3 regions of the Arthrobacter agilis genome follow, and region 2 is predicted to be linked to each of the others. Evidence: riboswitches for the same ligand, from Rfam matches in the RefSeq annotation. Region 2 holds a riboswitch; each other region holds the start of a gene.
The links. A riboswitch is a leader RNA that binds a small molecule or an ion and turns the genes downstream of it on or off. The one in region 2 is predicted to bind S-adenosylmethionine.
Positions count from the first base shown of each region.

Region 1: another riboswitch for S-adenosylmethionine. It lies ahead of QFZ50_RS03070 (bifunctional o-acetylhomoserine/o-acetylserine sulfhydrylase); the one in region 2 lies ahead of QFZ50_RS06750 (ABC transporter substrate-binding protein).
Region 3: another riboswitch for S-adenosylmethionine. It lies ahead of QFZ50_RS13190 (ABC transporter substrate-binding protein); the one in region 2 lies ahead of QFZ50_RS06750 (ABC transporter substrate-binding protein).

Region 1 is NZ_JAUSXO010000001.1:710,050-712,303, forward strand. It holds gene QFZ50_RS03065 (VOC family protein) at 1-458, opposite strand, end outside; SAM riboswitch class IV at 709-825, shown strand; gene QFZ50_RS03070 (bifunctional o-acetylhomoserine/o-acetylserine sulfhydrylase) at 906-2,222, shown strand; gene metX (homoserine O-acetyltransferase MetX) at 2,229-2,254, shown strand, end outside.
Region 2 is NZ_JAUSXO010000001.1:1,492,683-1,494,936, reverse strand. It holds gene QFZ50_RS06750 (ABC transporter substrate-binding protein) at 1-1,089, opposite strand, end outside; SAM riboswitch class IV at 1,237-1,364, opposite strand; gene QFZ50_RS06745 (VOC family protein) at 1,477-1,905, opposite strand; gene QFZ50_RS06740 (hypothetical protein) at 1,968-2,183, opposite strand.
Region 3 is NZ_JAUSXO010000001.1:2,835,227-2,837,480, forward strand. It holds gene QFZ50_RS13185 (aminodeoxychorismate lyase) at 1-749, shown strand, start outside; SAM riboswitch class IV at 857-975, shown strand; gene QFZ50_RS13190 (ABC transporter substrate-binding protein) at 1,147-2,064, shown strand; gene QFZ50_RS13195 (amino acid ABC transporter permease) at 2,075-2,254, shown strand, end outside.

The DNA.
Region 1 (2,254 bases), 780 kb from region 2:
CGGGCCTTGGAGGGGTGGAGGTCCTCGGTGCCGTCGTCCCAGCGGAGCAGGTAGGGGACCTGCGGGTCCGCGATCAGGCCCTTGATGCCGATCTGCTGCCAGGTCAGTTCCTGGCCGTCCGGGAACTTGCGGTTGCCGGGGACGGCGCTGCGGCCGAGGCGCTCCTCGAACGGCCCGAGGTCGTCGACGGCGACGCACCAGCCCATCCAGCCGCCGCCGGCCTCGGAGCGGGCGCGGACGGCCTGACCGAAGGGGGCCTTGTCCGACGCGGGGTGGTTGAGGACCTCGACGACCTCGAGGTACTGGCCGTTCGCCAGGGGGAAGATCATGTTGCGGGTGCCGAAGCGCGGGTGCACACCGCCCTTCACGGGCTCCATGCCGAGCCGGGCCGAGATACGGTCGGCCGTCGCGGCGAGTCCATCGGGTTCACAGGCGTAAGAGACGTGGTCCAGGCGCATGCCGACAGTGTTGCACTAAGTGATGTGCGTCTCGACTAAGGCTTGCCTTACTCCCGTTCCCGCGCCCTGTGCGCCCCTCGACGCACCTCCCGCCACCTCGACATCGCCCTCGGTTTCGCCCCCGGGATCGCCCTCGGTTCCGTCCGCCGTCCTGCCCGCCGCATCGCCCGCCGCGGGCACGCCGGGGGCACCACTTCACGCAATGTCATACGTGTTGCCGGATCCGCCCGCATGGGCTTTCATGAATGCAGGTCATGAGTGCCAGCACGAAGCCCCGGCTTGCTGGCCGGCAACCCTCCAACCGCGGTGGGGTGCCCCGGGTGAGGACCAGGTGCGGCGCCAGACCGGCGCCGCGCAAGCGCGGGCTCCTGCGGGGCCGAGGTCCCGGGGCGGCAAGTCCGCCGGCGGGGCAGCGGACGAGGAGGAGCCCTTTCGACAGGGAGCACCATGTCCAACGATTGGTCCTTTGAGACACGCCAGATCCACGCCGGCCAGGTGCCGGACGCAGCCACGGGAGCGCGTGCGCTCCCCATCTACCAGACGACGTCGTTCGTCTTCCCGAGTGCGGAGAGTGCTGCCAACCGGTTCGCACTGACGGAACTCGCCCCTATCTACACCCGCATCGGGAACCCCACCCAGGAAGCGGTGGAGACGAGGATCGCGAGCCTCGAGGGCGGCGTCGGCGCGCTGCTGCTCGCCTCGGGGCAGGCCGCGGAGACCTTCGCGGTCCTCAACATCGCGGAGGCCGGGGACCACATCGTGGCCAGCCCCAGCCTCTACGGCGGCACCTACAACCTCTTCAAGCACACCCTGAAGAAGTTCGGCATCGAGACCACCTTCGTGGAGGACCCGGACGACCTCGAGCAGTGGCGCGCCGCCGTCCGGCCGAACACGAAGCTGTTCTTCGGGGAGGTCGTGTCCAACCCGCGGCAGGACGTCCTCGACCTCGAGGGCATCAGCGCCGTCGCCCACGAGCACGGGCTGCCCCTGATCGTCGACAACACCCTCTCCACGCCCTACCTGATCCGGCCCATCGAGTGGGGCGCGGACATCGTGGTGCACTCGGCCACGAAGTACCTCGGCGGGCACGGCACCGCGATCGCCGGCGTCATCGTCGACTCGGGGAACTTCGACTTCGCGCAGTACCCGGACCGTTTCCCCGGTTTCAACACGCCCGACGAGAGCTACCACGGGCTCGTCTACGCGCGGGACCTCGGGGTCGGCGGCGCGCTCGGCGCCAACCTCGCCTACATCCTGAAGGCCCGGGTGCAGCTGCTGCGGGACCTCGGCTCCGCCGTGTCGCCCTTCAACGCCTTCCTCATCGCGCAGGGCATCGAGACCCTCAGCCTGCGCCTGGAGCGCCACGTCCAGAACGCCCAGGCGGTCGCCGAGTGGCTCGAGGGGCACGACGACGTCGAGGGCGTCGCCTATGCCGGGCTCGCCTCCAGCCCGTGGTACGAGCGCGGGCGGAAGTACGGCCCGGGCGGCACGGGGGCCATCGTCAGCTTCGACATCGCCGGGGGACTGGAGGCGGGCAAGCGCTTCGTCGACGCCCTCGAGCTGCACTCCCACGTCGCGAACGTGGGCGACGTCCGCTCGCTGGTCATCCACCCGGCGTCCACCACGCACAGCCAGCTCGGCGCGGAGGCCCAGCTCACCGCGGGGGTGCGTCCCGGCCTGGTCCGGCTGGCCGTGGGCCTCGAGAACATCAACGACATCCTCGCCGACCTCGACGCGGGCTTCCGCGCCGCCAAAGGAGCCTAGCCCTTCGTGACCGCCTACCCTGCTGCACCGCT
Region 2 (2,254 bases):
GTAGGTCAGGACGCCCTCGACGGACGGGTCGTAGTACTTGCTCTCCTTCGACAGGAAGCTGTCGATCGGCGTGTAGGTGCCGAAGCCGAGGCTCTCCGTGACGGCCTTCGTGTCCACGGCGGCCGCGAACGCCTGCCGCACCGCGAGGTCGTCGAACGGGGCACGGCTGAGGTTGAAGCCGAGCACGTACGGGCTGCCGGTGCGGGGCAGGTTCTCGTACGTGAAGTTCGGATCCGCCTGCACGGCGGCGGCGTTCTGCGGCGCGAGGTTCTCCGTCAGGTCGTACTGGCCCGAGACGAGCGACTGGTGGCGGATGACGGGTTCGCTGACGAGGGTGACCTCCACGCCGTCGAGGTACGCCTCGCCGTCGCCCTCGAGCCATTCCGGCGCCCAGTCGTACCCTTCGCGCCTGGTGTAGCTGATGCTCTGGCCGGGCTCGTAGTCGGCGACGGTGAACGGACCGGTGCCGACCGGCTTCTGGCACAGTGTCTCCGGCGCCTCGGTGATGGCCTTGCCCGAGTTCATGCCGAGCCAGGACTGCGCGAGCGTGTAGAGGAAGGGCGTGTAGGGGTAGGCGAGATGGGCCTCGAACGTGTAGTCGTCGACCACCGTGCCGTCCACGTACGGGGCGATGTACGCGGCGGCGAGCGGTGACTTCGTGGCGGGGTCCCTCATGTGCTCGAAGTTCTGCCCGAGGACCTCCGCGTCCCACGGTGAGCCGTCGCTGAAGGTGACACCCTGCCTGAGGTGGAACGTGTACGTTCTGCCGTCCTCCGAGACGTCCCAGGACTCCGCCAGGTAGGGCGCGACATCCCCGTTCTCGTCGAGGGTCACCACGTTGTCGTAGATCAGGCGGCCGAGGAACTGCTGCTGTGTCGCGGAGATGCCGTGGCCGTCGAGGCAGCCCGGCTCGGCCGAGATGGACACGTCCAGGATGCCGCCGGACACCGGCTCCCCGCTCGTCGCGGAGGATGGGGCTGCCGGCCCGGCGCAGCCGGTCAGCAGGGCGAGAAGGCCGACGGCGGACAGCGCCGTGACCTGTCCGAACAGCTTTCGATTTCGGGCAGGGCGAAGTACGGATGCATTCATGAAGAATTCCTCGGGTGCATTCTGGCGCAGCGCACAGCACAATTCGCCAGGAGGGAAGAAAAAGAAAAAAGGAGAAAGGGAGAAAAGGGCGCGATGCGCCGTGATCCGGCTAGGGGAGGGCTGTACAGCTCACGATGAGTGCCTTTCGGAGTGCTCTTGCCTGCACCGGACCAGCACCGAGTGCCGAGGAGAAGGCCGCTTCGTCATCCGAACCACCCAGGAACATGGGGTTGGTGCGCGGTCCAGTCGGAGCTTTGCGACCGCGTCTCTTGAAGCTGGAACAACTATAGGCAGAAGCCCCTGATATTCGATCAACAAAAAGAAATGTGACATCTGCGGAAATGTCCGTCGGCGCACGAAGAGCGTATGACGACGGCAGGGGTGCGCTCAGCCCAGCACGACGGTGCCGTCGTCGAGGATCTGCCAGCCGGGATTGTGCGCCACCTCCCACACCACCCCACTCGGATCACGGACGAGGGCGTGGAAGATCCCGCCGAACGCACTGTGCTGCGGCTCCTTCAGGAGGACGCCGCCGGCGCGCGTCATGGCAGTGATGGCCGCGCGGACCTCGACCGGACCGCCGACGTTGTGGGACAGCGTGATACCGGCGGGTGCCGGCGCGGTCTCGAGCCCGAGATCCTGGGCGAACTTGTGGGCGATGAACAACCCGAGCAGCATGCCGGGAGCCACCTGGTAGAAGACGACCTCGTCGGGGACGTCCACCACCGGCGTCCAGCCGAGCCCGTCGGCGTAGAACGCGCGGGCGGCGTCGAGGTCCGGCACCGCGACCGTGAGGAAGTGCAGCTGTTGGTCCATGGCGGAAGCCTACCGAGCCCGTCCCCGGCGGAAGCGGACAGAGTCTTCCGCCGGGGACGGCATCAGTGGCTGGGGGGAAGAGGGTGGGTCTCCCGATACGTCTGGATGTGGAGGGCGAGCTTCCGCTCGGTCTCCCGACGACGCTCGAGCTGGCGTTTCAGGTCGGATTCCGAGAGCGCGGGGGCACCGCGCTGGAGACGATCCCCCGACAGCGGGGGAGCAGGTGGGGGTGTGGCAGGGAGGCTCAGGGATCGGGCCTCGGATTCCTGTGTGGTCATGGCGGTGTCCTTCGTGGGGGAAGGGCGCGCGGCTGATCATCCTGGAGCCGACGCGCGCCTTCGTCGACCCA
Region 3 (2,254 bases), 1.3 Mb from region 2:
TCGACGGCACCCCCCGCAAGGAGCAGGCGCACCTGGCGAGGCTCGCGTCGTCGGCCGCCGCCCTCGACCTGGCCGTGCCCGGCGCCGACGCCTGGGGCCGGGCGGTCCGCACGGCCCTGCGCGAGTTCGCGGCGGCCGAGCCCGACAGGACCAGCGCCGTCGTGAAGCTCGTCGCCACGCGCGGCGTCGAGGGGGCGGGGCGGGCGACGGCGTGGGTGCAGGTGGCTCCGGTCCCGGCGGCGACGCTGGCGCAGCGCGCGGCGGGCCTGCGGGTCCTCCTCCTCGAACGCGGGTACGACAGCACCGTGGCGCAGCGCGCGCCCTGGCTGCTCATGGGAGCCAAGACCCTCTCCTACGCCGTGAACATGGCCGCGATCCGCCACGCGAAGGCCGCCGGCGCCGACGACGTCATCTTCACCTCCTCCGACGGCAAGGTCCTCGAAGGGCCCACGTCCACCGTGCTGCTCGCCCGCGAGCGCGACGGGCGGAAGACGCTCGTCACGCCGCAGCTCGAGAGCGGCATCCTGGCCGGCACGTCGCAGGCGGCGCTCTTCGCTGCGGCGAAGGGGCAGGGCTGGGAGCTCGGCTACGGACCGCTCGAACCGCACCACCTCTTCGAGGCCGACGCCGTGTGGCTCATCTCGAGCATCCGGCTCCTCGCGCCCGTCCTCTCCCTCGACGGGCAGGAGCTCCGCACCTCCGCCGCCCTGACCGCCGAACTCACCGACCTCGTGGACCGTTTCGTGTAATTTCCGCCACATCGCGCGCCCTGATGCGCGGAATTCCGCGTCAAGGGGCGGATCGGCCGCCGTCCCGTTTTGACCCGGCGCTCCGTGCTGCCCTAGCGTTTTGCTCAAATCAAGAGTTCCAGCCCTCAGGCCCTGGCCGGCTGGACAGCAACCCTCTCCCGTAGTGGGGTGCTCCAGGTGAAGATTCGGCCGCCGGGTCCAGTCCCCCGGTAGGCAAGTACGGCGTCGTGCGGTCCTGTCCCGGTGTGTCGTCCGGGGCCGCCCGCCACAGACGCGCACAGCCCAGAACAGCGAGCATGTCACCCAGCAGCCAGCAGTCCCCTCCCGCCGGTCTCCGGCGTCGCCCAGCACCCCACCCCGTGGGCCCGCATCCGGGCCCGCCAGCACGAAGGACACCATGAACCTCTCCCGCAAGGTCCTCGCGGCCCTCGCCGTCCCCCTGCTCGCCCTCACCGTCTCCTGCGGCAGCAGCAGCAGCAGCGAACCCACCGAGACCACCGACGCCCTGGCCGGCAGCGACCAGCAGTCGCTCGACCAGTACACGACCGAGACCACCACCCCGATCGAGGAGATCGACACGGCGGGCCTCGGCCTGATCACCGACGGCACGCTGCGTGTCGGCACGCTCTCGGACGCCCCGCCGAACATCTTCCTGAAGGACGGCGTCTTCACCGGCTACGACAACGAACTGCTGCGCGCCATCGGTGACAAGCTGGGCCTCGAGGTGGAGTTCGCCTCCACCGACTTCTCGGCGCTCCTCGCCCAGGTGCAGAACAAGCAGTACGACGTCGGATCCTCCTCGATCTCCACGACGGAGGCCCGCCGCGAGAACGTCGGCTTCACCAACGGCTACGACTTCGGCTACATGGCCGTCGTCGCGAAGACCGACTCCGCCGTCACCGGCTTCGACTCCCTGTCCGAGAGCACGCGCATCGGCGTGGTCCAGGGCACCGTCCAGGACGACTACGTCACCAACACCCTGGGCCTCGAACCCGTACGATTCCCGGACTACAACACCGTCTACGCCAACGTGAAGAACGGGCAGGTGGACGCCTGGGTGGCACCGTCGCAGCAGGCCACCGGCCAGGTGAAGGAGGGCGACGACACCACGATCGCCGAGACCATCATCAACACCGAGAACTTCACCGCGTACGCCGTGAACAGCGAGAACCAGCCGCTCATCGATGCCCTGAACGCGGGTCTCGACGCCGTGATCGCCGACGGCACGTGGACCGAGCTCACCCAGGAGTGGTACCCGGACCGCGAGATGCCCACCGACTGGAAGCCCGGCAGCAAAGCCGTGGACGTAAAGTAGCGGTCCCTGCATGGACGCCCTGGAACAACTCGGAAAGACCTTCTTCGACTGGGAGGCGATGGTCGCCGTCCTGCCGGACCTCCTGACCGTCGGACTCCCGAACACGCTCATGCTCGCCCTGGCCTCGGGGATCATCGGAACGATCGTCGGCATGATCCTCGCGATCATGGGGATCTCCCGCAACCGGGTG